DNA from 3 places in the Pseudomonas sp. GW821-FHT02H09 genome. Region 3 is predicted to be linked to each of the others. Evidence: predicted binding sites of a transcription regulator. Region 3 holds the regulator's gene; each other region holds the start of a gene.
The links. Region 3 encodes FliA, which starts transcription of late flagellar genes. Its sites were predicted from a motif close to CTAAAGTTTNNNNNNNNNNNGCCGNTAA; they were not measured.
Positions count from the first base shown of each region.

Region 1 (9,825 bases), on a different contig from region 3:
TTCATACATGCGCGCATGCAGGAAGTACTGATTGATCGCGACCAGCTCATTGGCAAGGATCTTGTTGAGATGCTGGATGACTGTAATGTCGCCTTTCATGATGGAAGTCCTGTCCTGTCTCCGCTGTATATAAAGCAGAGTTTGAGCCGCGCAATTACAAGTGTCAAACCTAAGTTATTGAATAATATATGAAAATTAATCGGAATAAGAATGTTTGTGTTCCGCGTCTTAGTGCTAAGCGATTGAATTCTAGGCATAAAAAAACCGGACATTAAGTCCGGTTCTTTCAAATACGTAATTTAAGCGGCGGAAAATTCTACTGGGTAGGGGATCGCGGCCTGGCTGCTTTGCAGTTCGGTCAGGGTTTCGCGTACCACTTGTTTGGCAAGGCATGCGCATTTGCCGCATTGGCTGGCAACACCGGTGGCTTGGCGCACCTCACGGTAGCTGCAGCAACCGTCAAAGATCGCATCGCGGATTTGCCCGTCAGTGACGCCTGTGCAGAGGCAGACATACATATGTGAGAACCGTCGCTGGTTATGGCTCAATTGCGATGGATCTTAATGTTAACGAGAATGATTGTCAAAGTGCTTTCTGAAAGCTTTGAGCTGGCATGGGGGTTGGCTGACGAACGGTATTGGAGCTTTGATGTTGATGTCTTCAAATGTCAGACCGGCTTTTTAACGTCGTAATAAAAACCGCTAAGGACAGGTCAAAAACGCGGTGTATGATGCTCGGTCCTTGCGAAGGGAGATCACGTCACAGAGTTGTCGCTGACCCGTGGCAGACTTGGCTGGATCTTGTCCTTCACTCCACCACACCAGGAGATATCCAATGAGCGTACTCGTAGGCAAACAAGCCCCTGACTTCACCGTCGCCGCCGTACTTGGCAATGGCGAGATCGTAGATAGCTTCACCCTGTCCTCGGCCATCAAAGGCAAATACGGCCTGGTGTTCTTCTACCCACTGGACTTTACCTTTGTCTGCCCGTCCGAGCTGATTGCTCTGGACCACCGCATTCCTGAATTCAAGGCGCGCAACGTTGAAGTAGTCGCTGTTTCCATCGACTCCCACTTCACCCACAACGCCTGGCGCAACACCCCGATCAATGCCGGCGGCATCGGTCAGGTTCAATACACCATGGCTGCAGACATGAAACACGAAATCTGCAAGGCCTACGACGTTGAGTCCGAAGGCGGCGTGGCCTTCCGTGGCGCATTCCTGATCGACGACAAAGGTGTTGTCCGTTCGCAAATCGTCAACGACCTGCCACTGGGCCGTAACATGGACGAACTGCTGCGTCTGGTCGATGCCCTGCAATTCCACGAAGAGCACGGCGAAGTCTGCCCGGCTAACTGGAAAAAAGGCGACAAAGGTATGACCGCTTCGCCAGAAGGCGTTGCTGCTTACCTGAGCGAGAACGCCGGCAAGCTGTAAGCTGCGCGTCACGCATAAAAAAACCGGCTGAGAGGCCGGTTTTTTTATGGGCGTGATTTCTTCAGGCGACGTGATCAGTCGTTAAAGTCTTCCCAGCCACCCATTTGTTTCCAGCGGTTGACGATGCCGCAGAACAGCTCGGCAGTCTTCTCGGTATCGTAGCGCGCCGAGTGGGCCTCGCGACCGTCGAAGTCGATATCGGCAGTCTGACAGGCCTTCGCCAGCACGGTTTGACCATACGCCAGACCGGCCAGCGTTGCAGTGTCGAAGCTGGAGAACGGGTGAAAAGGGTTGCGCTTCATGTCCAGACGCGCGACAGCGGCGTTGAGGAAGGCCAGATCGAAGCTGCTGTTATGCCCCACCAGAATCGCACGTTTGCAACCATTGGCCTTCAGGGCCTTGCGTACACCGCGGAAGATATCGGTCAGGGCCGTTTCTTCGCTGACCGCCATGCGCAGCGGGTGATCGAGCTTGATCCCGGTGAACTCCAGAGCCGCTGCTTCGATGTTCGCGCCTTCGAAAGGCTCGACCCGGAAAAAATAGGTGTGTTCGGGGAACACGAAACCTTTTTCGTCCATGCCGATGGTGACTGCTGCGATTTCCAGCAATGCATCGGTGGCAGAGTTGAAACCACCGGTTTCAACATCGACGACTACCGGCAGGTAGCCACGAAACCTGGCCGCCATCGGATGGCGCGAACCGCCGCCACCGTTATGGCCGTCTTGGTCGTCGTCGAAATGGTCTTCACTCACGAGTGTTTCTCCAGCAGACGCCAGCGCAGTTTTTCACCGGCGCGCAGCGGGATTACAGACAGCTCGCCAAACGGCAGGCTGGTAGGGGCGGTCCACTCTTCGCGAACCAGGGTGATGCGGTCGGTGTTTGCGGGCAGGCCATAGAAGCGCGGGCCGTGCAAACTGGCGAAGCCTTCGAGCTTGTCCAGCGCATTGCGCTGTTCGAAGGCTTCGGCGTACATCTCGATCGCAGCATAAGCGGTGTAGCAACCGGCACAACCACACGCGGCTTCTTTGGCGTGTTGAGCGTGCGGTGCCGAATCGGTGCCGAGGAAGAACTTCTCGCTGCCACTGGTGGCGGCGTCGAGCAGTGCTTCCTGGTGGATATTGCGTTTGAGGATCGGCAAGCAATAGAAGTGCGGGCGAATCCCGCCAACCAGCATGTGGTTGCGGTTGTACAGCAGGTGATGGGCGGTGATGGTTGCGCCCACATTGGCGTCCGCCTCACTGACGAACTGGACGGCCTCGCGGGTGGTGATGTGTTCGAACACCACTTTGAGTGTCGGGAAGCGTTCCACGACCCGACGCAGGTGTTCGTCGATGAACAGCTTTTCACGGTCGAAGACATCGACGTCGCCGCGAGTGACTTCACCGTGAATCAGCAACGGCATCCCGACTTCGGCCATGGCCTCCAATGCGGGAAAGATCTTGTCGATGCTGGTGACACCAGAGTCCGAGTTGGTGGTCGCACCGGCCGGATAGAGCTTGGCGGCGTGGACGAAACCACTGGCCTTGGCCTCGCGAATCTCTTGAGGCTCGGTACGATCGGTCAGGTAGAGCACCATCAACGGTTCGAAACGGCTGCCGGCCGGGCGCGCAGCGAGAATGCGCTGGCGATAGGCATCGGCTTGCGCGGCGTTGCGCACCGGTGGTACCAGGTTGGGCATGATGATGGCGCGACCAAAGGTGCGCGCGACATCCGCAACAGTATTGGCTAGCACAGCACCATCGCGAAGATGTATATGCCAGTCGTCGGGACGCAGCAGGGTCAGGCGGTCGGACATTGGGGATTCCAGGCGGGTCAAACTGAAGGGAATGCTACCGGAAAAGACTCTCTCAGGCACTCGCTATCAAGTTTTGCAGCAAGCTTCCGATATCCCATAGGTGTGCTGTAAACAAGTGATATGCCGTAAACGTGTGTCGGTCTTTTGTGTAGAAGCCAGTGGAGCCTCCCGTGCGCCAGCGTTATTTAGCCTTGCTCAGTGTGTTTGTCAGCCTGCCCGCGATGGCTCTGACTTTCCAGACGCGTCTGGAGAGCATCGAGTGGAAGGTCGAAGGCGACAAGTTCGAGTGCCGTCTGACCCAACCTATTACCGATTTTGGCTCGGGTGAGTTTGTTCGGCGTGCAGGCGAGCAGGCGACGTTCCGCCTCAAGGCCTACAACTCGATGCTCGGTGGCGGCTCGGCGACCTTGTTGGCGGCGGCTGCGCCCTGGCAGCCGGGGCGCGGCGACATCAATCTGGGTTCGGTGAGAGCCGGCAGCGGCGATGTACTGTTTAACAGCTCGCAGGCGCAGGCCGGTCGATTGTTCAGTGGCCTGATGGATGGTCGTAGCCCGGTGGTTCGCCATTATTCCCGTGAGGGTCGTGTTTCCGAAGTTCGTTTGTTGCCGGTCAAATTCAACAAGGCCTACAGCGACTATCAAGCGTGCACAGCCAAGCTGTTGCCGATGAACTTCGAACAAGTGAAGCATGCCGAGGTCGGCTTTCCAGGCGGTGGCATCGACCTGGATGCGCAGGCCAAGGCCAGATTGCAGGTGGTGCTGGAGTTCCTCAAGGCTGATCCAACCGTCAATCACATCGAACTGGACGGTCACTCGGACAACAGCGGCAATCGTCTGACCAATCGCGATCTGTCGCGGCGCAGAGCCTTGGCGGTGATGGACTTTTTCAAGGCCAACGGCATCCAGGAGTCGCAGATCAGCATGCGATTTCACGGCGAGAGTTATCCTCTGGCGCCCAATACCAATCCCGCCAATCGGGCCAGGAATCGCCGGGTCAATGTTCAGCTTGAGCGTGTTGCACCTGCCGAAAAGCCGGCCCCCCAGATCAGCTCCACGGGCAATACCGCGGCGACGTCCTGAAACCGCTGTAATCGTCGCTCGCTCGACATAATCTGTCGCTTCATCGTCATAAGCTGTCGCGCCTCTGTAAAATATCCGGTTTGAGCGGTAGACTAGAAAGCTTTCCGTACAACCCGGTGGAGTAATGGCATGGCGGACGTAAACAAGGTCGTTCTGGCGTATTCCGGCGGCCTGGACACTTCGGTGATCCTCAAGTGGCTGCAGGATACTTATAACTGTGAAGTGGTGACCTTCACCGCTGACCTGGGTCAGGGCGAAGAGGTCGAACCTGCACGCGCCAAGGCACAAGCCATGGGCGTGAAAGAGATCTACATCGACGATCTGCGCGAAGAGTTCGTCCGCGATTTCGTTTTCCCTATGTTCCGCGCCAACACCGTTTACGAGGGCGAGTACCTGCTGGGTACCTCCATCGCTCGTCCGTTGATCGCCAAGCGCTTGATTGAAATTGCCAACGAAACCGGCGCCGACGCCATTTCCCATGGTGCAACCGGCAAAGGTAATGACCAGGTTCGTTTTGAACTGGGCGCCTATGCGTTGAAGCCTGGCGTCAAAGTCATTGCTCCATGGCGTGAATGGGATCTGCTCTCCCGTGAAAAGCTGATGGATTACGCTGAAAAGCACAACATCCCTATCGAACGCCACGGCAAGAAAAAATCCCCGTACTCGATGGATGCCAACCTGCTGCACATCTCCTATGAAGGTGGCGTGCTGGAAGACACCTGGACCGAGCACGAAGAAGATATGTGGCGCTGGACCAAGTCGCCAGAAGACGCTCCGAACGTTGCAACCTATCTTGAGTTGACCTATCGCAATGGCGATATCGTCGCTCTGGACGGCGTTGAAATGACTCCGGCCACCGTCCTGGCCACGCTGAACCGTATTGGCGGCGAAAACGGCATCGGCCGTCTGGATATCGTCGAGAACCGCTATGTCGGTATGAAGTCCCGCGGGTGCTACGAGACACCTGGTGGCACCATCATGCTGCGTGCTCACCGTGCAATCGAGTCGATCACCCTGGATCGCGAAGTCGCTCACCTTAAAGATGAGTTGATGCCTAAATACGCCAGCCTGATCTACACCGGTTACTGGTGGAGCCCTGAGCGTCTGATGCTGCAACAGATGATCGATGCCTCTCAGGCGCACGTGAATGGCGTGGTTCGTCTGAAACTGTACAAAGGCAACGTCATTGTCACCGGCCGTAAGTCCGATGAATCGTTGTTCGATGCCAATATTGCGACTTTTGAAGAGGATGGCGGCGCTTACAATCAAGCGGATGCTGCTGGCTTCATCAAGCTCAATGCATTGCGCATGCGTATTGCCGCAAACAAAGGTCGGAAGTTGTTCTGATTGCCTGAATGCGACTCAAGAAAATGGCCCTGCTGCACGCAGGGCCATTTTTTTTGCATGTTATGTTTAGTTCAAGCTGCCTTGTTCGGTGTGAACGCTTGAATGACGCTTGATGTGGCGTTGTTTTCATCCTGCCTCACGCAGAATTCGGGTTGTTCTACCCCGTCTTGATTCTGCTTTTGTTGCGTTGATCTGCCGGGTATCAACGGTGTGGCAGCGGTGCAGTGCCAAAGGCAAATGAAGAGTGTGATGTGCGAATAAATTGATATGCACAGGTGCGGCTTGTCCATGGCGTGATGAGTAGCGCTACTCCTGCTGTCGGAATATGTGGTTCTGTGGCGGGCATCCAGGCAACTATGCCGGTGGGCGGAAGTCTTTCTCCTTGTCGGCGGTGTGATTTTTCTGTTTAAGTAACTCAGGGCCTGGAGGGGTGGTTTTCACTCTTTCCGGACGAGCTGCATCGTCAATGATTTTGATGAAGTGCTTTCCTTTCTCGAAATCGGAAGGCGCGTACAGTGATTTGTAGTTGAAATTCAGCGTGGCAAAGAAAAGCAGTATCAGGACATAGGGGAAAGTAATCAGGAACCAGACATAGACTTGACGTTCCTCGTAGTCAAAAAATGGAAATGATACAGCTGCCGAAGCTTCTGTTAGCGCTGCGAAGATGGCAATGATGGTCATTGGGTTGGTTGTTTTCTTTCGGTGTCTATTCATTTTTATCTCACTTGATAGTGTTGTTTTTATATCCTTGGTTTCACGTTGGTGGAGATGCAAGCAGCTAGATGGCTTGATTAAATGCGGCTGCCATCCAGCTCGACGTTACTTTGGGGGTTGCGTATAAATAGGGGATTCCCTTCAAGCGTTGAAGTCGGTACGGTTTGCTCATTATCGATGCTCACGACAAGTATGGGCGTTGTGCAGGTTGGTGGTTTGGTTTTCTGTTGGGTTTTTATTGCTGCTTGTAATGATTTCAGGCCCGGTTTGACAATGGACAGAGCGGACGTAATAGGTGCGAGTAGGCGTCTGGCAGGTCAGTTCAGTACAGGGAGTATCCTGTGGGTTGTGCAGTGCCCATGCGGCTAGTCCGTCTTGTATTGGAAAGTTGATGCTGTGTATTACCTTGAGTGGTGAGATGCTTGAAGCGGCGGATTGTTGCCTGGAGTGAATTGTTTCTTTCCATTGCTAAATACCCATGGTTGCACTGAAGTGCAGGTGGCTGAGTGTCATTCAATAATAATCTGCCACAAAATAACTAACGACAATTCAGCCTGAATGATTCGACGAGCTTCCATTATGGACGTCATGTGATACAAAAAAGATCGTCAAACCAAGGTGGGTAGCAGGCTGATTAAATTTTAAGACACATCCTTTTCGGTGTTTTTTTGTAGGGTAAATCCGTGTTGTTTGTAGGTATGGTCTCTGGGTGCTGGTGACCGGGGGGGGGCACGATGCCAAGGGGGAAATGACTAGGCTATTGTGCAGACTCTAAAAAATCGAACAACGAAAATTGGACTTGCCCATGAATAAAGTGCTGATCGTGGATGATCATCCCGTCATTCGTCTGGCTGTACGCATGCTGATGGAGCGCCATGGCTATGAAGTCATCGCGGAGACGGATAATGGCGCGGACGCCTTGCAGCTGGCCCGTGAGCATGTGCCGGATATTGTTATTCTGGATATCGGAATTCCAAAACTTGATGGTTTGGAAGTTGTCGCGCGTCTGACTTCAACACCCCAGCCTTTAAAAGTGCTGGTATTGACCTCGCAGGCGCCAGGACATTTTTCCATGCGTTGTATGCAGGCCGGTGCCGCGGGGTATGTGTGCAAGCAACAAGATCTGACCGAACTGCTTAGCGCGATCAAGGCAGTGCTTTCCGGTTACAGCTATTTTCCCAATCAGGCGTTGCATACTGTGCGTTCGAGTTTGGGGAATGCCAGCGAAGCGGATATGGTCAACCGTCTTTCCGGTCGGGAAATGATGGTGCTACAACAACTTGCACGTGGAAAGACCAATAAGGAGATTGCCGATGGAATGTTTCTCAGCAATAAAACAGTCAGTACATACAAGACGCGCTTGCTGTTAAAGCTTAATGCCCGCTCATTGGTTGACCTGATTGAGCTTGCACAACGCAATGGTTTGGTTTGAATCGCGATACGCGAGAATGTAATGACCGGTGTGGCGATGGCGGGTGGCATTGCGCGTTACTCGGTGTTCATCGGTTTATCCAGGTCTACCCGAGTACTCGCACAACATGCTTTTCTCTTGGCGCCCTTGCAGATGCCACCTGTTTTCCATGACCGGTACTGCTCTATCGCCGACGGGATGTCCATGGGAAAAACGGTGGTCAAGGTGCTGGGCAGCCAATAAAAAAAGCCTCCGCTTCGGGAGGCTTTCAGGTGCTAAAGATCAAAATCGTAATCGGCCAATTGCTTTTGCAGACGGCGCTCTTCCAGAAGATTATCAATGGTGCGGCGTTTGCTCAGATTGGTCTTTGCCACCTCCACCACAGGCTCGGCATCCTCTGCTTCAACGGCGGTGAAGTCGTCTTCTACGTCCAGTTGCTCTTTACCAGCGCTCATAAGGTTAACTCCAGGCTAAGACTGCCGTTGGCGCTCCTTATAACGATAATCCGGTGGCGGGTAAAAAAGATTTTTTCAATCGATCGATCGTCAAAATCTATGCTTGCTCAATCGTCAGAGGTCTTGTGCTTGTATTCGCACAGGTCTTCTATCCGGCAGCTGCCGCAGCGTGGCTTGCGAGCCTGGCATACGTAGCGTCCGTGGAGGATGAGCCAGTGGTGCGAGTCGAGCAGAAATTCCTTGGGCACGAACTTCATCAGTTGTTTTTCCACCTCGACGACATTTTTCCCCGGAGCCAGTCCCGTTCGGTTACTGACCCGAAAAATATGCGTGTCGACGGCCATGGTGAGCTGGCGAAAGGCTGTATTGAGCACCACGTTAGCGGTTTTGCGTCCCACTCCGGGGAGTGCTTCAAGCTCTTCGCGTGTTTGCGGAACCTCACTGTTATGACGCTCTACCAGTAACCGGCAGGTCTCGATCACGTTCTTCGCTTTGCTGTTGTACAGGCCAATGGTTTTGATGTATTCCGACAACCCTTCGACACCGAGGGCATAGATCGCTGCAGGTGTGTTGGCAACCGGGAATAGTTTTGCTGTGGCCTTGTTGACCCCGACGTCAGTCGCTTGGGCGGACAAAATCACTGCAATCAACAGTTCAAACGGCGAGGAATAGGCCAGCTCGGTTTTCGGTTCCGGATTGTCCTCTTGAAGCCGGCGGAATATTTCCAGACGTTTTGCAGCGTTCATGGGTAGAGCGTTTCCTTGACGGCAGTCAGTGTGGTTTCGAAGAAGCGGCCCAGGCCTGTTTCGCGGCGATCAACAACCCTAGCAGGATAAAACCACCTGGCGCCAGAGTGAGCAGGCGTGGCCCCGTATCCTGAGCCCATAACCAAAGCTGCCAATGATTATCGGTGGATCCTGCCAACCACGACAGATGGGCACCCAGGGAACCCGTTCCCAGGACTTCTCGCAGCGTGCCAAGCGCAACCAGCAGCGCGCCGAACAGGCCTGACAGTCGTAGGCGGTCAGACATAGAGCACTGTTCGAAAAAACCGTTGAGCTCAAGCAGCACGCATTGAAGGGCAATCAGCCCAAGATAAATTCCCAGGCTTTGATGCAGTTCAAAAGCCCGGACTTGCAAGGCCAGTTCTGCACAACTGACGATCGTGGCAGCCAGCACGATATTGGCCATCAGGCGCAGGCTCGGGCTGAGCCAGGTCCGAATCGCTTTCATGGCCATGCCATAGATTGCGATGATCAGAATGGACATCAACCACAAACCGGTGGCCTTCACCAACGTGTCGCTGACGCCAATCAGTGGCGCGAGCGTCAGCGAATTGCGCAGTGTCGTGGTGTTAGTCATGAGCAGGCTTCCCTGTGAGTTGCGCCTGATGCTCGTCAAAATAACGCAGCGCCTCATGAATGGCACTTATCACCGACCGTGAGGTAATCGTTGCTCCGGCCATCTGATCAAACTGGCCACTGTCCTTTTTAAGTGCCCAGCCCGAATCGGGCGGATCATTGCGTGATTTGCCGGAAAAACTCTGCAGCCAAGGGTTTGGGGTCGTTGCAATTCGGCCTCCAAACC
Region 1 is NZ_JBWKVA010000022.1:11,940-21,764, forward strand. Features, by position in the region: gene bfr (bacterioferritin) at 1-99, opposite strand, end outside; gene AC07VR_RS25130 (bacterioferritin-associated ferredoxin) at 300-518, opposite strand; gene AC07VR_RS25135 (peroxiredoxin) at 835-1,437, shown strand; gene rnt (ribonuclease T) at 1,512-2,189, opposite strand; gene pyrC (dihydroorotase) at 2,186-3,232, opposite strand; gene AC07VR_RS25150 (flagellar protein MotY) at 3,403-4,311, shown strand; gene AC07VR_RS25155 (argininosuccinate synthase) at 4,441-5,658, shown strand; partial or broken gene AC07VR_RS25160 (hypothetical protein) at 6,100-6,372, opposite strand; gene AC07VR_RS25165 (response regulator) at 7,178-7,804, shown strand; gene AC07VR_RS25170 (hypothetical protein) at 7,826-8,026, shown strand; gene AC07VR_RS25175 (PA3496 family putative envelope integrity protein) at 8,059-8,238, opposite strand; gene nth (endonuclease III) at 8,346-8,984, opposite strand; gene AC07VR_RS25185 (Rnf-Nqr domain containing protein) at 9,010-9,600, opposite strand; gene AC07VR_RS25190 (RnfABCDGE type electron transport complex subunit G) at 9,593-9,825, opposite strand, start outside.
Region 1: a site for FliA is predicted at 3,298-3,325, ahead of AC07VR_RS25150 (flagellar protein MotY). Genes of this name have one in related genera too.

Region 2 (9,825 bases), on a different contig from region 3:
CAAGGCGCCATTGCAACAGTTGATTCTTGACTGGACCAGCGAGCGTGACGGCTTCCAGCGCTTCAGCATCGAAGCCAGCGATGACTTGCAGCATTGGCAGTCGTGGGGTGAGGGGCAGGTGGCGCGCCTGTCGTTTGCCGACGAGCGGGTCGAGCAGCATGAAGTCGGTTTGCCTGGGCAGTCGGCGCGGTATCTGCGCTTGCTTTGGAATACCCCGCAATCTGCACCGGTCCTCACCTCGGCCCAATTGGAGAGCGCCAGCATCAACAGCCTGCCGCTACCATTGGTCTGGTCGCAGCCGTTGGCTGGCAGCAGCGTCAAGGCGGGTGAATACACCTGGCAACTGCCGATGGGCCTGAGCATCGAGCGGTTGCGGGTTGAACTCAGCCAAGCCAATAGCCTGGCTCCGGTGACCCTGTATGGCCGTCGTGAAAGTAGTCTGCCGTGGCAATCGCTAAGCGGTGGTTTGCTCTATCGCCTGACCCAGAACGGTCAGGACGTCGTGCAGGACGAATTAAAGCTACCCGGTCAGACCGTTCAGCAGTTGAAACTGACGGTGGATGAGCGTGGCGGAGGCCTGGGCGCTGAAGCCCCGGCATTGCGCTTTGCCGTGCGGGCGACGCAGTTGGTGTTCCTGGCTCGCGGTGCAGGACCTTACACGCTGGCGCTGGGCAGCCCGACGGTGAAAGCGGCGAATTTGCCGCTGTCGACGCTGATTCCGGATTACAGCGCCAAGCGCTTGGCTGCACTGGGCCAGGCCAGGGTCGACGGTGGTTCGGCGGTGACTCAGCCGACCACAACGACGCCGGTTGCCTCCGGCACCGACTGGAAGAAAATCGGCCTTTGGGCTGTGCTCTTGCTGGGTGTGGTTCTCCTCGCGGCAATGGCGCTCAGCCTGTTGCGCAAACCAACAGCGAAAATCTGAACCTCGCGCCAAATCGCAGGCAGGGACGCTCTGTCAGTCACAGAGGATTGCTGAAATCGTGAGGAATCTTCAGGCTCATTCGTCCGGTTTCGGGCTACGCTGAGCCCGGCGCATGAACTCTATCTCCCTTAACTGGGTCTGACAGGAGGAAATGCGCCTCGACTCGCGCTAAACTGCGCGGGTTTTTAGCCCCCCATCCTCCGGAGCCATCCATGTCCCGCGTTACCCTGAGTCGCTATTTGATTGAGCAGACCCGCAGCAACAACACTCCTGCCGATCTGCGCTTCCTGATTGAAGTGGTGGCGCGTGCTTGCAAGGAAATCAGCCACGCCGTCTCCAAAGGCGCCCTGGGTGGTGTTCTGGGCAGCATGGGCACCGAAAACGTGCAAGGCGAAGTGCAGAAGAAGCTCGACGTGATTTCCAACGAAATCCTGCTCGAAGCCAACGAATGGGGTGGTCACCTGGCCGGCATGGCGTCCGAAGAAATGGACAATGCCTACCAGATTCCGGGCAAATACCCGAAAGGCGCCTACCTGCTGGTTTTCGACCCGCTGGACGGTTCGTCGAACATCGATATCAACGCGCCGGTCGGTACTATCTTCTCGGTGCTGCGTTGCCCGAACGAATACCTGAGCCAGAACGAACCCTTGAACGAAAAGGCGTTCTTGCAGCCAGGTACCCAGCAGGTAGCCGCCGGTTATGCCATCTACGGCCCGCAGACCATGCTGGTGCTGACCCTGGGCGATGGCGTGAAAGGCTTTACCCTGGACCGTGAAATGGGCAGCTTCGTGCTGACCCATGAAGACATCAAGATTCCGGAGTCCACTCAGGAATTCGCGATCAACATGTCCAACCAGCGTCACTGGGAAGCGCCGGTACAACGCTACGTCGGCGAACTGCTGGCTGGCGAAGAAGGCCCGCTGAAGAAGAACTACAACATGCGCTGGGTCGCTGCGATGGTGGCCGACGTGCACCGCATCCTGACCCGTGGTGGCCTGTTCATGTACCCACGTGACAGCCGCGAGCCCTCCAAGCCGGGCAAACTGCGTTTGATGTACGAAGCCAACCCGATGTCGTTCCTGGTTGAACAGGCCGGCGGCGCTTCCACCGACGGTCATCAGCGGATCCTCGACATCAAGCCGGAAGGTCTGCACCAGCGTGTAGCAGTGTTCCTGGGCTCGAAAGAAGAAGTTCAACGGGCCACGGCTTACCACAAGGAATAAATCCATGTCCGCGCCCTGGCAGCCGTTGCTCGAATGGTGGTTCGGTTCAGCCGAAGCACCTAATGATGTAGCGGCTGACAAGGGCACATTGTGGTTCGGTAAGCGTGACAGCCAGGACCTCGAAGCGCGCACGCGTTTCGGGGATCTGGTGGAGCAGGCACTGGCCGGCGGATTGACCGAGTGGACGCAATGTCCCGAAGGTTGGCTGGCCCTGGTGTTGTTACTCGATCAGTTACCGCGAATGATCTTTCGCGAAACCGCCAAATCCTTTGCAGGCGACTTGAGAGCCCAGGCTCTGGTGGCGCAAGGTATTGCCGCGGATTTCGATCGGCAACTGCTGCCTATCCAGCGGGTGTTCATCTACCTGGTGTTCGAGCATTGCGAGCATCTGGCGGTGCAAAACGAAGCCATCTCACGTTTTGCCGACTTGTTGGCTCAGCAACCCGAGGCGGATCGTGCGGTGTTTGCCGATAACCTCGATTACGCCGAACGGCATCAGAAAATCATCGCAAGGTTTGGGCGCTTTCCCCATCGCAATGCGATTCTTGGGCGGGAGAGTACGCCTGAAGAGTTGGCGTTTTTGAGCAGGCCTGGGTCGCGGTTCTAGCCACAGATCGTTCCCACGCTCCGCGTGGGAATGCCTCAATGGACGCTCCGCGTTCGGCTCTTGGGACGCAGAGCGTCCCGGGCTGCATTCCCACGCGGAGCGTGGGAACGATCATTGGCGTTGTTTAAATCCTGAAACTACCCACCAACTGCTTGAGCCGCGCGGCCTGCTGCTCAAGGTCGGCACACGCGCGCAAGGTCGATTGCAGGTTTTCCACGCCTTCCTGGTTGAGGGTGTTGATCTCGGTGATGTCGACGTTGATCGACTCGACCACGGCCGTTTGCTCTTCGGTGGCGGTGGCTACCGACTGGTTCATGCCGTCGATCTCGCCGATGCGCTGGGTCACGCTGCTCAGGCGCTCGCCGGCCTGGTTGGCGATACCGACGCTGCTTTCGCTCTGGCGCTGACTGTCGGTCATGGTGACGACGGCTTCCCGCGCGCCGACCTGCAACTCTTCGATCATGGTCTGTACTTGCTGCGCTGAATCCTGAGTACGGTGGGCGAGGTTGCGTACCTCATCGGCGACCACCGCAAAACCACGTCCGGCCTCACCGGCACGGGCGGCTTCGATGGCAGCGTTGAGGGCCAGCAGGTTGGTTTGTTGCGAGATGCTGGTGATCACTTCGAGGATTTGCCCGATGTTCACCGTGTTGCTGTTCAGCGTCTCGATATTGCCGCACGAATCGCTGATGTTGGCCGACAGCTGCTGCATGGCTGCGATGGTTTTATCCACCACTTGCTGACCGTCCTCGGCCAGGCTGCGTGCATCGCTGGAATGCTGCGAGGCGAGGGCGGCGTTCTGGGCGATTTCCTGCGCCGCAGCGCCGAGCTGGTTGATTGCCGCGGCAACGCTGCTGGTACGCGAAGCCTGCTGGTCGGAGTTGAACATCGACGAGTTGGAAGCGCTGACCACCCGCAAGGCCACTTCGTTGACCTGGCCGGTGGCCGAGGCGACTTCACGAATCGAGGTATGAATTCGCTCGACGAAACGGTTGAAGGACATGCCCAGCGCGCCGAATTCGTCGTGGCCATGAATGGTCAGGCGCTTGGTCAGGTCGCCTTCACCTTCGGCAATATCGTGCATGGCGCGGCCCATGGTCAGCAGTGGTTGCATCAACACGCGGATCAGCATGCCGAGCAGGGCGATGATGATCACCACGGCTATCGCCATAGCGATGATTGCCGAGGTGCGGAATTCGCTGAGCATCGAGAACGCGGTGTCCTGGTCGAGCACCAACGCCACATACCAGTCCGCCGATGGCACCCCGTTGACGTGGGTGAAGGAGATGAACTGGGACTTGCCGTCCAGATCAACTTCTTTCATGCCCGGGCTGATCTTCGGTGCGCCGTTTGGATAAGCGTCAGCCAGGTTTTTGAGCACCAGTTTGCTGTTCGGGTGGATCAGGATCTTGCCGTCGGCGCTGACGATAAAGGCATGGCCATGGCCGCCGAAGTTCAGCGAGTTGATGATCGCGCTGACGCTGGACAGGTCGATGTCGGCGCCGGCCACACCGATGAATTGGTTCTGATGCTGCACCGGGGTAGCGATGGTGATCACCAGCTTGCCTGACGACGCAGCGATGTAGGGCTCGGTGACAATGGTCTGCTGGGCGCTGTTGGCCGCTTTGTACCAGCCACGGGAGCGCGGGTCGTAGTCCGCCGCCCGATTACCGGCCGGAACCGAAAACATCACGCCGTCCTGGCCGCCGAAGTAGCTCAGCTGGAAATTGCTGGTGTAGGCCGGCAGGCCGACGCTGCGCTTGAGGTTGTCAGGCGTGCTGCCGTCGATGGCGATCTGTTGGGCGAGCGACTGCAGCAATTGCATGCGGCTTTCCAGCCAGGTCTGGATGTTGCTGGTGGTCAGGCTGCCAAGTTCCTGCATTGAGGATTCGGTGCTGTTGCGCAAGGTTTGACGCTGTCGATAGTCATTGAACAGGATGAAGCAGGCAAACGCGACAGCGACCACAAGAGCGGCTGCAAGCAGAATCTTATGGCTGAATTTCATATTTCTGGTCATTAAATGAACTACCGCGATGGGCTGGTCAACGAAAGGCGTCAATTTGCCAGGTGTCAGGGGCTTTTGCGCTGCCTCTATGTCGACTCGCCAGCGCCAAAGATTAGGCCGCTTTTGAGATATCCGACGAAATACCTGTTTGCGTAGGAAAATGGCTGATTTCAGGGGGGATTAGAGAGCTTTACATGTAAGAAATAGCCCGTGGCTTGGGGAACCAGATGGCACTTTTCTCTTCTAAGCTTCTGGTTGGCAGCCATGCCTTCCCCCTTCCGTCCAGGAGTTTCACCATGTCGCTGCGTTCTCTCGCTCTGTTGTCGTTCTGCGTGCTGTTGGCTGCGTGCAGCAAGGTCAATCAGGAAAACTACTCGAAAATTTCGACCGGCATGCCCAAGGCCGAAGTCGAAAAACTCTTGGGTACTCCTTCCGATTGTTCCGGCGCCCTGGGCATGTCCAGCTGCACCTGGGGCAACAAGAACAGCTTTATCAGCGTGCAGTACGCGGGTGACAAAGTGCTGATGTTTTCCGGGCAAGGCCTGAAGTAAACCGGGGCCAGGCGCTCACGGGAGAAAAATAATGATGCGGTTCGTAATAGCTCTTTTGGCCAGCCTGGTATTGGCTGGCTGCGCCACTTCTGGCAATGACCCATTGGCACCCAAGACCGCCAACAGCGTCAATCTCAAGCGTTACCAAGGAAAATGGTATGAGTTGGCCCGCCTGCCAATTTACTTCCAGCGTAACTGCGCGCAATCCGAAGCCCATTACATCCTTAAGGCTGATAGCAATGTCCTGATATTCAACCGCTGCCTGACCCCTGACCGGCAATGGGAAGAGGTCAAAGGCACGGCAACGCCGCAGATTCCCGGCAAAACCGACAAGCTGTGGGTCGAATTCGATAATTGGTTGACCACCCTGTTGCCAGGCGTTTCCAAGGGCGAATACTGGGTGTTGTACGTCAGCGACGACTACAAGACGGCCATCGTCGGTAGTCCGAGCCGTCGCCACCTTTGGCTGTTGTCCAGAACGCCAGAGCTTGATGCGGCGAAGCGTGAAGAACTGCTGAGCAGGGCGCGTCAGCAGGGTTACGACACGACCCGCCTGATCTGGCGAGTGTCGGATACGAAGATGGCCCAGACGTCGAAGTAGCGACACCGGGTTTGATCGTTCCCACGCGCGTGGGAACGATCGTCAGTCAGACCTTACTTAGCCCAACAACTCGCGCAACACTTGGGTGAATGCCCGGCTGCTGTCTTCTTCTCCGGCATGATGGCCGTTGCGGATCACCCATTGACCGTTGACCAGTACGTCCCGCACCTGGCGATCGCCACCGGCGAATAGCCAGCGGTTGAGTATCGCGTCGCCATTTGCCGTTGCCAGATATGGATCGTTGCCGTCGAGTACCAGCCAGTCGGCGCGCTTGCCGACTTCCAGAGCGCCGATCGGCTGCCCCAATGCCTGGGCCCCGCCGTCCAGTGCGGCGTCATACAAGGTGCGGCCGACCATTGGCTGATCGCCGCGATACAAGCGATTACGCCTTTGATCGCGCAGACGCTGACCGTATTCCAGCCAGCGCAGTTCTTCCACCACACTGAGCGACACATGGCTGTCGGAGCCAATGCCCATCCGTCCGCCCTGGGCGAGGAAGTCCACCGCCGGAAAAATCCCGTCACCAAGGTTGGCTTCAGTGGTCAGGCAGAGACCGGCGATGGCCTTGCTCCTGGCCATCAGCGCGACTTCTTCAGGATTGGCGTGGGTCGCATGGACCAGGCACCAGCGCTGATCGACCTCGGTATTTTCGTAGAGCCATTGCAGCGGACGGCGACCGCTCCAGCTCAGGCAGTCGTCGACTTCCTTTTGCTGCTCGGCGATGTGGATATGTACCGGGCACTGTTTATCGCTGGCCGCCAGTACTTCGCTGATCTGCTGTGGCGTCACTGCGCGCAGCGAGTGGAAGCACAAGCCCAATTGTTGCGCCGGTTGTTGTGCCAGCAGCGGCTGCAGACGCGCCTGTAAATTCAGATAGTTTTCGGTGCTGTTGATAAAGCGCCGCTGGCCTTCATTGGGCGCCTGGCCACCGAAACCGGAATGGCTGTAAAGCACTGGCAGCAGGGTCAGGCCGATTCCGGCAGCGCTGGCGGCCTGGCTGATCTGCAATGACAACTCGGCCGGATCGGCGTAGGGCTGGCCATTGGTGTCGTGATGCACATAATGGAATTCGGCGACTGAGGTGTAGCCAGCCTTGAGCATTTCGATGTAAAGCTGACGGGCGATGATCCCGAGTTGTTCCGGACTGATTTTTCCGACGAGGCGATACATCAGGTCGCGCCAGGTCCAGAAGCTGTCGTTCGGATTGCCGGCGACTTCCGCCAGTCCGGCCATCGCCCGCTGGAACGCGTGGGAGTGCAGATTCGGCATCCCCGGCAGCAGCGGACCGCTTGATATTTCGGCGCCATCTGCACTGGCATCGGCCTGGATGTGGGTCAGTACGCCATCGGCGTTGACCTCAAGACGTACATTGTTGGCCCATCCACTAGGCAGCAGTGCGCGTTCGGCAAAGAAAGCGGACATGGTTCAGCACCCCATCGTGTGTTATTTGTATATACATATACAGACGTTTGCCTGCCCGGTAAACTCCGGCAAGCTATCAACCTTTATTAACGAACAAGGATTTCCCGTGCCGACTCCGCCTGCCGTCTCCCCGCTGGCTGCCCATATGGGCGACAGTCCGGCGCCCTTGTACGCCCGCGTCAAACAGATGATCACTCAGCAAATCGAGAGTGGGAACTGGCCGCCGCACTATCGCGTTCCGTCGGAAAGCGAGCTGGTCAGCCAGTTGGGCTTCAGTCGTATGACCATCAATCGCGCCTTGCGCGAGATGACCGCCGACGGTCTGCTGGTGCGTATGCAGGGTGTCGGTACATTCGTCGCCGAACCGAAGAGCCAGTCGGCTCTGTTCGAAGTGCATAACATTGCCGACGAAATCGCCTCCCGTGGCCATCGCCACACGTGCAAAGTGATCACCCTCGAAGAAGAGGCTGCCGGCTCCGAGCGCGCTTTGGCGCTGGATATGCGTGAAGGCCAGAAGGTCTTCCACTCGCTGATCGTGCATTTCGAGAACGATATTCCCGTGCAAATCGAGGACCGTTTCGTCAACGCGCTGGTGGCGCCGGAATACCTCAAACAAGACTTCACCTTGCAAACGCCTTACGCCTACCTGAATCAGGTTGCCCCATTGACCGAAGGCGAACACGTGGTCGAAGCGATTCTTGCCGAGCCTTCCGAATGCAAATTGCTGCAGATCGAAAAAGGTGAGCCGTGCCTGCTGATTCGCCGTCGGACCTGGTCCGGGCGTCAGCCAGTGACGGCCGCTCGTCTGATCCACCCCGGTTCCCGTCATCGTCTGGAAGGGCGGTTTCATAAATAAAGAGCCATAAACAAGAGGCATAAATGAGTCAGTTGAACGTTTTGCGTGCCGCCGATTATCCGCGCATGCCCTGGAAAAACGGCGGCGGCAGCACCGAAGAAATCACCCGTGATGCGGGCACCGGCCTGGACGGTTTCGGCTGGCGCCTGTCGATTGCCGATATCGGTGAGTCGGGCGGCTTCTCCACCTTTGCCGGTTATGAGCGGGTCATCACCGTGCTGCAGGGTGATGGCATGACCTTGACGGTCGATGGTCAGAAAACGCGGCCACTGTTACCGCTGGACCCGTTTGCGTTCAGCGGCGAAAGCCAGGTTTCCTGCACGCTGCTTGGCGGTGCGATTCGCGACTTCAACCTGATTTATGCGGCGAATCGTTACCAGGCGCGGTTGCAGTGGGTCAGTGGCGAGCAGCGGTTTTTCAGCTCGACCGCAACGCTGCTGGTGTTCAGCGTGGCCGATGCACTCCAGGTGCAGATCGATGGCGGCGCGGTCCATGTATTGGGTCGTCATGATTGCCTGCAACTGAACGGTAACACCGGGTTGCTGGATGTTTCCGTCCGCGGCCAGTGCTGTGTGATCGAACTGACAGCGCTCTGATTCAACCGTCTTAAAAGAATCGCAACGTGCGGCCGCTCTGAGAGCTGTCGTCAGTTGCGATTTTTTGCTTTCTGGCTTCCGGTAACCCGTTTCCCTACGCGCACCAATTTGTTACCGAACGCCCCAGCGTGGCGCAAAATCGCGCTCAGGTAACAGATCTCACGCTTCGAAAAAATCCTCCCCAAAAAAATCTCCAGTGGCCAAACCCTTGCCCCAAGGGCTTTTCAGCCAGATCCAACACTTTATTGAATGTCCATCCAGCAAGTTGGCCGCTTGATTGCATATGCTTGTATGTACAAGTAAAGACGTATGTGTATGAGTCGCGGAGACTCGACCATCGTCCACTGATTCGCCGGTGTGCACCGTTTGCACATTGGCTTGCTCGCCCACTGCCTGGGTTAGTTTGGATTGATCGCTGAGGAGTTTTTTTCGTGACCGAGAATAAGCCTACTAAATACCGTGATGTCGAAATCCGCGCTGCTCGCGGCAACAAGTTGACCGCCAAGAGCTGGTTGACCGAAGCGCCGCTGCGGATGCTGATGAACAACCTCGACCCGGAAGTGGCCGAGAACCCCAAGGAGCTGGTGGTTTACGGTGGTATCGGTCGTGCGGCACGTAACTGGGAGTGCTACGACAAGATCGTCGAAAGCCTGACCAATCTGAATGACGACGAAACCCTGCTGGTGCAATCCGGCAAGCCGGTCGGCGTATTCAAGACCCACAGCAACGCCCCGCGCGTGCTGATCGCCAACTCCAACCTGGTGCCACACTGGGCGAACTGGGAACACTTCAACGAACTGGACGCCAAAGGCCTGGCCATGTACGGCCAGATGACTGCCGGCAGCTGGATCTACATCGGCAGCCAGGGCATCGTTCAGGGCACCTACGAAACCTTCGTCGAAGCCGGTCGCCAACACTACAACGACAACCTCACCGGTCGTTGGGTCCTGACTGCCGGTCTGGGCGGCATGGGCGGCGCTCAACCGCTGGCCGCTACCCTGGCCGGCGCGTGCTCGCTGAACATCGAATGCCAACAAGT
Region 2 is NZ_JBWKVA010000005.1:210,171-219,995, forward strand. Features, by position in the region: partial or broken gene AC07VR_RS08810 (DUF3999 domain-containing protein) at 1-925, shown strand, start outside; gene AC07VR_RS08815 (class 1 fructose-bisphosphatase) at 1,138-2,148, shown strand; gene AC07VR_RS08820 (DUF924 family protein) at 2,153-2,755, shown strand; gene AC07VR_RS08825 (methyl-accepting chemotaxis protein) at 2,880-4,772, opposite strand; gene bamE (outer membrane protein assembly factor BamE domain-containing protein) at 5,057-5,311, shown strand; gene AC07VR_RS08835 (lipocalin family protein) at 5,343-5,912, shown strand; gene AC07VR_RS08840 (formimidoylglutamate deiminase) at 5,970-7,334, opposite strand; gene hutC (histidine utilization transcriptional repressor HutC) at 7,480-8,190, shown strand; gene AC07VR_RS08850 (HutD/Ves family protein) at 8,214-8,786, shown strand; gene hutU (urocanate hydratase) at 9,218-9,825, shown strand, end outside.
Region 2: a site for FliA is predicted at 4,849-4,876, ahead of AC07VR_RS08825 (methyl-accepting chemotaxis protein). Genes of this name have one in related genera too.

Region 3 (9,825 bases):
CACGCGGCGATTGCGCGCACGGCCTTCGGAGGTCGCGTTATTGGCCACCGGCTGAAATTCACCATAACCGACCGAAGCCAGACGGCCCGGATTCACTCCTTCCATGGCCAGCATGCGCACAATGCTGGCGGAGCGAGCTGACGACAGCTCCCAGTTAGTCGGGTATTGCGAAGTGCGGATCGGCTGATCATCGGTGAAACCTTCAACGTGAATCGGGTTGTCGAAGGGCTTCAGAATTTTCGCCACCTTATCGATGATATTGAACGCGACATCGCTGGGCATGGCGTCACCGCTGCCGAACAGCAGGCTGGAATTCAATTCGATTTCGACCCACAACTCGTTACCGCGGATGGTCATTTGATTGGAGCTGATCAAGTCACCGAACGCGGCGCTGATGTCATCGGCAATGGACTTCAACGGGTCGTTACTCGCCTGAGCAATGCCCGCGTCAATCTGCTCGCTGTCCTTGACCAACGGCTTGGCCGGCGTGACCGTCTGGGGCCGCTCGTCACCGATGGGAATCGGCTTGAGGGTGCGTTGCGAGTCGTTGAACACGCCGATCAGGGCTTGGGAAATCTCTTTGTATTTGCCTTCGTTGATCGACGAGATCGAATACATCACCACGAAGAAAGCAAACAGCAGTGTGATGAAGTCGGCGTAGGACACCAACCAACGTTCGTGGTTGACGTGCTCTTCAGGTTGGCGACGACGTGCCATGGGCTACTCCATTAGTCCATGAAGCCCTGAAGCTTCAACTCAATGGAACGAGGGTTCTCACCTTCGGCTATCGACAGGATTCCTTCGAGCAGCATTTCGCGATAACGCGACTGGCGCAACGCGATGGACTTGAGCTTGCTGGCAATCGGCAGCAATACAAGGTTGGCGCTGGCCACACCGTAGATGGTCGCAACGAACGCCACGGCGATCCCGCTGCCCAGTTGCGAAGGGTCGCCCAGATTGCCCATGACATGGATCAGGCCCATGACAGCACCGATAATGCCGATGGTTGGCGCATAACCGCCCATGCTTTCAAAAACCTTGGCAGCGTCGGTGTCACGGCTTTCCTGGGTGTAGAAGTCCACCTCGAGGATGCTGCGGATCGCTTCCGGTTCGGCGCCATCGACCAACAACTGCAAGCCTTTGCGCGAGTAGCTGTCGGGCTCGGTATCAGCCACGCCTTCAAGACCCAGCAAACCTTCCTTGCGGGCGATCAGGCTCCAGTTCACCACCCGATCGATGCCACCGGGCAGATCGACACGGGGCGGAAACAAAATCCAGATAAAGATCTGCATGGCGCGTTTGAAGGCGCTCATTGGCGACTGCAACAACGCAGCGCCGACGGTGCCGCCCAACACAATCAGCGCCGCCGGGCCATTGGCCAGTGCGGTGAGATGACCACCTTCCAGGTAATTGCCACCAATGATGGCGACAAACGCCATGATGATCCCGATAAGGCTTAAAACATCCATCAGAGGCAAGCCTCGACCAGATGTTTGCCTATATCGTCCAGGCCGTACACAGCATCCGCCAGATCGGCTTTGACAATGGCCATCGGCATGCCATAGATCACGCAGCTGGCTTCATCCTGGGCCCAGATGGCGCTGCCACCCTGCTTGAGCAGACGCGCGCCTTCGCGACCATCGGCACCCATGCCGGTGAGCACCACCGCCAGAACTTTGTCACCGTAGGATTTGGCTGCCGAACCAAAGGTGATGTCCACGCTCGGCTTGTAGTTCAGACGCTCGTCGCCCGGAAGGATTTTCACCGCGCCACGGCCATCGATCATCATTTGCTTGCCACCGGGTGCCAGCAAAGCAAGGCCTGGACGCAGAATATCGCCGTCCTCCGCTTCCTTGACAGTGATGCGGCACAGCTTGTCCAGGCGCTCGGCAAACGCCTTGGTGAAGGCCGCTGGCATGTGCTGGATCAGCACGATCGGCGCCGGGAAATTTGCTGGCAGCTGAGTCAGCACCCGCTGCAACGCTACCGGGCCGCCCGTAGACGTACCGATGGCGACCAGTTTGTAGGATTTGCGTTTCGGTGCGGGCGAGCTCGGGCTGGCCGCAGGAACACGGGCAGGCATCGGCGCGGGTGCGGGACGTACAGGCGCGCTGCTGCCGAAAGTGCTGACAGAGGGCGACGGTGCAGGCACGGGCGCAGCGGCCGGTTGCGAGGCGAGTTCGCTGTAGGCACTGAAACGACGGTTACTGCGCGAAATGCTGTGAACCTTCTCGCACAGCAGTTGCTTGACCTTCTCGGGATTACGCGAGATGTCTTCGAAATTCTTCGGCAGGAAGTCCACCGCACCGGCATCCAGAGCGTCGAGGGTTACCCGGGCGCCTTCATGGGTCAGCGAGGAGAACATCAATACCGGAGTCGGGCAGCGCTGCATGATGTGCCGCACCGCCGTGATGCCATCCATCATCGGCATCTCGTAGTCCATGGTGATCACGTCTGGCTTGAGGGCCAGCGCCTGATCGATCGCTTCTTTGCCGTTGGTCGCCGTACCGACGACCTGGATGCTCGGATCCGCTGAAAGAATTTCCGAGACGCGGCGGCGGAAAAACCCCGAATCGTCCACCACCAGGACTTTGACTGCCATAAACACTCCGTTAGACGGAGCGAGGCTCAGTCGCCCCGCTCCATCAGAATCAAATACGCCGTGCGGCGTAACGCTTGAGCATGCTCGGAACATCGAGAATCAGCGCAATGCGGCCGTCACCGGTGATGGTGGCGCCGGACATGCCCGGGGTTCCCTGAAGCATCTTGCCCAATGGCTTGATGACCACCTCTTCCTGACCGACCAGTTGATCGACGACAAAGCCGATCCGCTGGGTGCCCACTGAAAGGATCACCACATGGCCTTCACGCTGCTCTTCGTGAGCGGCGGAAGCGACCAGCCAGCGCTTGAGATAGAACAGAGGCAGCGCTTTGTCGCGCACGATCACCACTTCCTGGCCATCGACCACGTTGGTGCGCGACAGGTCGAGATGGAAAATCTCGTTGACGTTGACCAGCGGGAAAGCAAAGGCCTGGTTGCCGAGCATGACCATCAGCGTCGGCATGATCGCCAGGGTCAACGGGACCTTGATGACGATCTTCGAGCCCTGGCCCTTGGTCGAGTAGATGTTGATCGAACCGTTGAGCTGGGAAATCTTGGTTTTCACCACGTCCATGCCCACACCACGACCCGACACGTCGGAAATCTCGGTTTTGGTCGAGAAACCTGGTGCAAAAATCAGGTTGTAGCATTCGGTGTCGCTCAGACGATCAGCGGCATCCTTGTCCATCACACCGCGTTTCACCGCAATGGAACGCAGGACACTCGGGTCCATGCCCTTGCCGTCATCGGAGATCGACAGCAGGATATGGTCGCCTTCTTGCTCGGCCGCCAGAATCACCTTGCCGCCACGGGACTTGCCCGATGCTTCGCGTTCTTCCGGGGACTCGATACCGTGGTCGACCGCGTTGCGCACCAAGTGGACCAACGGGTCGGCCAGGGCCTCGACGAGGTTCTTGTCGAGGTCGGTTTCTTCGCCGACCAGCTCCAGGTTGATCTCTTTCTTCAACTGGCGAGCCAGATCGCGTACCAGTCGCGGGAAGCGACCGAAGACTTTCTTGATCGGCTGCATCCGGGTTTTCATCACCGCGGTTTGCAGATCGGCCGTCACCACGTCGAGGTTCGACACGGCTTTGGACATGGCTTCATCGCCGCTATTGAGGCCCAGACGGACCAAGCGGTTACGGACCAGCACCAATTCGCCGACCATGTTCATGATCTCGTCCAGCCGCGCGGTATCGACCCGCACGGTGGTCTCGGCTTCACTGGCCGGTTTTTCCGATGACGCAGCCGCAGGCGCTCTGGCTGCAGCCGGTGCAGGAGCCGCCGGTTCTGGGGCTTGGGCCCTGGCTTCAGGTGCTTTTGTGACCAGCTGTGCAACCACTTTGGCAACAGGCGCCGCCACTACCGCAGTCGCAGCAGCAGGTACTTCAGTGAACTTGCCTTTGCCGTGCAACTCGTCAAGCAACGACTCGAACTCATGATCGGAAATCAGATCACTGCCAGCCGCCAGAGCACTTGGCAGGGCAGCAGCTGGCACCGAAGCGATCGCCGCATCCAGTGCATCTACCGCGAATGTACCTTTGCCGTGCAACTGATCGAGCAATGCTTCGAATTCGTCGTCGGTAATCTCGTTGCTGGCCGCTTCGCCCTTTGGCGCAGCAGGCTCAGCTTGTGCCGTGACGGCGTCAACGGCGAACTGGCCCTTGCCGTGCAACTGATCGAGCAACGACTCGAACTCGGCATCGGTGATTTCATCGCTGCCTGGAGCCGCTGGAGCCAGCTGAACCACCGCAGGCGTCTCTGCCTGGGCTTTGACCGCATTGAGCGAATCGAGCAGCTGTTCGAACTCATTGTCGGTGATGTCGCCCGATTCGCTCTCGACGACAGGTTCGGCGCTCACTTCAACCGCCGGTGCAACATCGGCAGCGGCAGGCTCGGCCAGCCGCGCCAACGCTGCCAATAATTCAGGTGTTGCAGCGGTGATCGCGGTGCGCTCGCGGACTTGGGTGAACATACCGTTCACGGCATCCAGCGCTTCCAGAACCACGTCCATCAATTCCGAGTCGACCCGACGCTCACCCTTGCGCAGGATGTCGAAGACGTTCTCGGCGATGTGACAGCACTCCACCAGCTCGTTGAGCTGGAGGAAGCCGGCGCCCCCTTTTACAGTGTGAAAACCGCGAAAAATTGCGTTGAGCAAGTCCGCATCATCTGGTCGGCTTTCAAGCTCAACCAGTTGTTCGGACAGTTGCTCAAGAATCTCGCCGGCCTCAACCAGGAAATCCTGAAGGATCTCTTCATCGGCGCCGAAGCTCATGTGTATGGGTGCTCCTGATAAGTCGGCCTAAAATCCAAGGCTGGAAAGCAAATCGTCTACATCGTCCTGACCGGACATAACGTCTTCACGTTTATCGGCATGAATCTGCGGACCTTCACCCTGAGACAGATGTTTTTCCGGATCTTTTTCCGCGAGGATCGATTCGCGGTCATGTTCAATGCCCGCAAACCGGTCGACGTGACTGGCCATCAACACGAGTTTGAGCAGATTGCTTTCGACTTCCGTGACCAATTGGGTCACGCGCTTGATCACCTGGCCTGTGAGGTCCTGGTAATCCTGAGCCAGCAGGATGTCGTTGAGATTGCTCGACACGACACGAGTCTGTTGCTCGCTACGCGTCAGGAAACCGTCTACCCGCCGGGCCAGTTCACGGAACTCCTCGGCACCGACTTCACGACGCATGAACCGTCCCCAGTCCACGCTCAAGGCCTGAGCCTCGGTGCTCAGGCCATTGACCAACGGGGTGCTGTTCTCGACCAGGTCCATGGTGCGGTTGGCCGCAGCCTCGGTCAGCCTGACCACATAGGACAGGCGCTCAGTGGCATCCGTGATCTGTGAAACCTCCTCGGCTTGCGGCATGTGCGGGTCAATATGAAAATTGACAATTGCGCTATGCAGCTCGCGGGTGAGCTTGCCTACCTCTTGGTACAGGCCGCGATCACGGGTCTGGTTGAGCTCATGGATCAGTTGCACGGCGTCGCCGAATTTACCTTTTTCAAGGCTTTCGACCAGTTCGCTGGCATGTTTTTTCAGGGTCGATTCAAAATCGCCCAGTGAAGATTCGTTATGCTCCATAGCTCCCCCGTGGCGGACTGGCTCCGCATATCAACCGATGCGCTCGAAGATTTTTTCGATCTTCTCTTTCAGCGCCTGAGCCGTGAATGGTTTGACCACATAGCCGTTCACGCCGGCCTGAGCGGCTTCGATGATTTGCTCGCGCTTGGCTTCGGCCGTCACCATCAACACCGGCAGGTGCTTGAGCTTTTCATCGGCACGCACGTGGCGCAGCAAGTCGATACCGGTCATGCCGGGCATGTTCCAGTCCGTTACCAGAAAGTCGATGCTCCCGCTGTTGAGGACCGGAATCGCGGTAGTACCATCATCCGCCTCGACCGTGTTGGTGAACCCAAGGTCACGCAACAGGTTTTTTATGATCCGCCGCATCGTTGAGAAGTCATCAACGATGAGGATTTTCATGTTCTTGTCCAATTCGACCTCCAAGCAGTCTTAAAACGCGCCCAGCACCTGAACGCGCCATTCAATCAATTCGGCGTAACACTCAACGGTTGCATGGAGCACAACGGGCCGTGACCGGTGCGGCTACGCCATACCAGCCTCGTTCGCAGTGTCCCCACACTGCCTGTCAGCGCGCTCGCCACTCCCCCAAACGCCCCCGTAAACGGGCCGCGCACTGGCTGTGTAACTGGCTGACCCGCGATTCGCTGACTCCCAGGACCTCACCGATTTCCTTGAGGTTCAGCTCTTCGTCGTAGTACAGCGCCAACACCAGTCGCTCACGCTCCGGCAAATTGGCAATCGCGTCCGCCAACGCAGCCTGGAAGCGTTCATCTTCCAGATCACGCGACGGCTCGAGATGAGCACTCGCGCCATCCTCGTGCAGCCCTTCATGCTCGCCGTCCTGCAACAGATCGTCGAAGCTGAACAACCGACTACCCAAGGTGTCGTTCAAAATCCCGTAATAATCATCGAGACTCAATTGGAGTTCGGCCGCAACCTCGTGATCTTTAGCGTCACGTCCGGTTTTAGCTTCAATTGAGCGGATTGCGTCACTGACCATCCGGGTATTGCGGTGTACCGAACGTGGAGCCCAGTCACCTTTACGCACTTCATCAAGCATCGCGCCACGAATGCGGATCCCCGCATAAGTCTCAAAACTCGCGCCCTTGCTGGCGTCGTATTTGGTCGACACTTCCAGCAAGCCGATCATCCCGGCCTGGATCAGATCCTCGACCTGAACACTGGCTGGCAGGCGTGCCAGCAAGTGGTAGGCAATACGCTTGACCAGTGGCGCATAGCGCTCGATCAGCTCGTACTGGCTGTCACGTGCCGACGCCTTGTAGAGGTTGTACCCGCTGGCGCTCATAGCACCGGCCCTGCCGTTTGATGCACCAGCCGCTCGACGAAGAATTCCAGATGCCCGCGTGGATTGGCAGGCAGCGGCCAGGTATCGACTTTCTGAGCAATGGCTTTGAACGCCAGGGCGCACTTCGAACGAGGGAAGGCCTCATAGACCGCACGCTGCTTTTGCACAGCCTTGCGCACACACTCGTCGTAGGGAACCGCACCGACGTACTGCAAGGCTACGTCCAGGAAGCGATCCGTGACCTTGGTCAACTTGGCGAACAGATTGCGACCTTCCTGCGGGCTCTGCGCCATGTTGGCGAGCACACGGAAGCGGTTCATGCCATGGTCACGATTGAGCAATTTGATCAGGGCATAGGCATCGGTGATCGAGGTCGGCTCGTCGCAGACCACCAGCAGCACTTCCTGGGCCGCGCGAACAAAACTGACAACCGAATCACCAATACCGGCGGCGGTGTCGATCACCAGCACGTCGAGGTTGTCGCCGATATCGCTAAAGGCCTGGATCAGGCCGGCATGTTGGGCCGGGCTCAGATGCACCATGCTCTGCGTACCGGATGCTGCCGGGACGATGCGAATGCCGCCTGGCCCCTGAAGCAGTACATCGCGCAACTCACAACGCCCCTCGACCACATCGGCCAGAGTGCGTTTGGGTGTCAGTCCCAACAGAACGTCGACGTTCGCCAGCCCCAGATCGGCATCCAGCAGCATGACGCGCCGGCCGAGCTCAGCTAGAGCCAGGGACAAGTTCACTGACACGTTAGTCTTCCCGACGCCACCTTTGCCGCCGGTCACCGCAATCACCTGTACGGGATGCATGCTGCCCATGTTCTTTCTATACCTTGTCTTACTTAGACGGAGGCCACATAACTGGCTGCGCGTTCACCACTGAAACAATGCATGGCAGACCATCGATGTAGATTCACTGCAATCTATTCGTTATTACCTTAGCCGACCCGCTTGGTCGGGCTGTGGTAGAGGTCAGCGAACATATCAGCCATGGCTTCTTCGCTGGGTTCTTCCTGCATCTGCACACTCACGGCGCGACTGACCAATTGATGGCGGCGTGGTAAATGCAGATCATCCGGAATCCGCGGCCCATCGGTCAGATAAGCAACGGGTAACTCGTGACTGATCGCCAGACTCAACACTTCGCCCAGGCTTGCCGTTTCATCCAGTTTAGTCAGGATGCACCCTGCCAGCCCGCAGCGTTTGTAACTGTGATAAGCGGCGGTTAGTACCTGTTTCTGGCTGGTTGTTGCCAACACCAGATAATTCTTTGACTTGATCCCGCGACCGGCCAGGCTTTCCAGCTGCATGCGCAACGCCGGGTCGCTGGCCTGAAGGCCGGCGGTATCGATCAACACGACGCGCTTGCGCAACAGCGGATCGAGCGCCTGCGCCAGGGACTGGCCCGGGTCGACGTGGGTCACGGAGACATTGAGGATACGCCCCAGGGTCTTGAGCTGTTCCTGGGCCCCGATACGGTAGCTGTCCATGCTCACCAGCGCGATGTTCTGCGCGCCGTACTTGAGCACATAACGCGCCGCCAGCTTGGCCAGCGTGGTGGTCTTGCCCATGCCGGCAGGACCGACCATGGCAATCACCCCGCCCTCTTCCAGCGGCTCGATCTCGGGGGTCGCGATCATCCGCGCCAGGTGCGCCAACAGCATGCGCCAGGCCTGACGTGGCTCTTCAATTTCAGTAATCAGTGCCAGCAGGTCGCGCGACAGCGGACCGGACAAACCGATACGTTGCAGGCGACGCCAAAGATTGGCCTGCTGTGGCCGGCTGCCTTGCAACTGGTTCCAGGCCAGCGAGCCCAACTGCACTTCCAGCAGCTCACGCAGACCGCTGAGCTCGAATCGCATCGAGTCAAACACGCGCTGATCCACGGAAGGCGAAGCAGCGGGTGCCGGTGCTGGACGACGGGGCTCAGCGAAGGTCGGCTCGATCAACGGTTCGGCGGCGGTCAGCGGCAAACCGGCGAACAACTGACGATTGGTGGTTGAATCGCCGTCACCGCGCAGGCTCAGTTCAGCCTGAGCCGTGACGATTCGCGACTGGGTTTTACGCAACTCGTCTTCGAGCTCGATGTTCGGTACACGAGGCGCCAGCGCGGACAGTTTGTAATCCAGGGCTGCAGTCAGCTCGACACCACCGGCGATCCGGCGATTGCCGATAATGGCGGCATCAGCGCCCAGCTCATCGCGAACCAGTTTCATGGCCTGACGCATATCGGCGGCGAAAAAACGCTTAACTTGCATAAACCACTACCTCAGCCGTTGGGCCCTACTGTCGCAACGATGGTCACTTGCTTGTTGTCAGGAATTTCCTGATACGCCAACACGTGCAAACCCGGGACTGCGAGACGTCCGAACCGCGAGAGCATCGCGCGCACCGGACCTGCTACCAACAGAATCACCGGTTGACCTTGCATTTCCTGACGTTGCGCCGCATCGATCAACGAGCGCTGCAACTTCTCAGCCATGCTTGGCTCCAGCAGAACGCCCTCTTCCTGACCTTGTCCTGCCTTCTGCAGACTATTGAGCAATATCTGTTCCAACCTTGGTTCCAGGGTGATCACAGGTAGCTCGGACTCAGTGCCTACAATGCTTTGGACGATAGCGCGTGATACGCCAACCCGCACGGCTGCCACCAGAGCGGCAGTATCTTGACTCTTGGACGCATTGTTCGCGATGGCCTCGGCAATACTGCGAATGTCGCGAACCGGAACCTGTTCGGCCAACAATGCTTGCAGCACTTTGAGCAGTTGCGACAGCGAAACAACGCCCGGCACCAGCTCCTCGGCCAGTTTTGG
Region 3 is NZ_JBWKVA010000014.1:59,282-69,106, forward strand. Features, by position in the region: gene motD (flagellar motor protein MotD) at 1-717, opposite strand, end outside; gene AC07VR_RS19170 (flagellar motor protein) at 729-1,469, opposite strand; gene AC07VR_RS19175 (protein-glutamate methylesterase/protein-glutamine glutaminase) at 1,469-2,602, opposite strand; gene AC07VR_RS19180 (chemotaxis protein CheA) at 2,652-4,880, opposite strand; gene AC07VR_RS19185 (protein phosphatase CheZ) at 4,908-5,696, opposite strand; gene AC07VR_RS19190 (chemotaxis response regulator CheY) at 5,727-6,098, opposite strand; gene fliA (RNA polymerase sigma factor FliA) at 6,265-7,005, opposite strand; gene fleN (flagellar synthesis regulator FleN) at 7,002-7,832, opposite strand; gene flhF (flagellar biosynthesis GTPase FlhF) at 7,952-9,271, opposite strand; gene flhA (flagellar biosynthesis protein FlhA) at 9,283-9,825, opposite strand, start outside.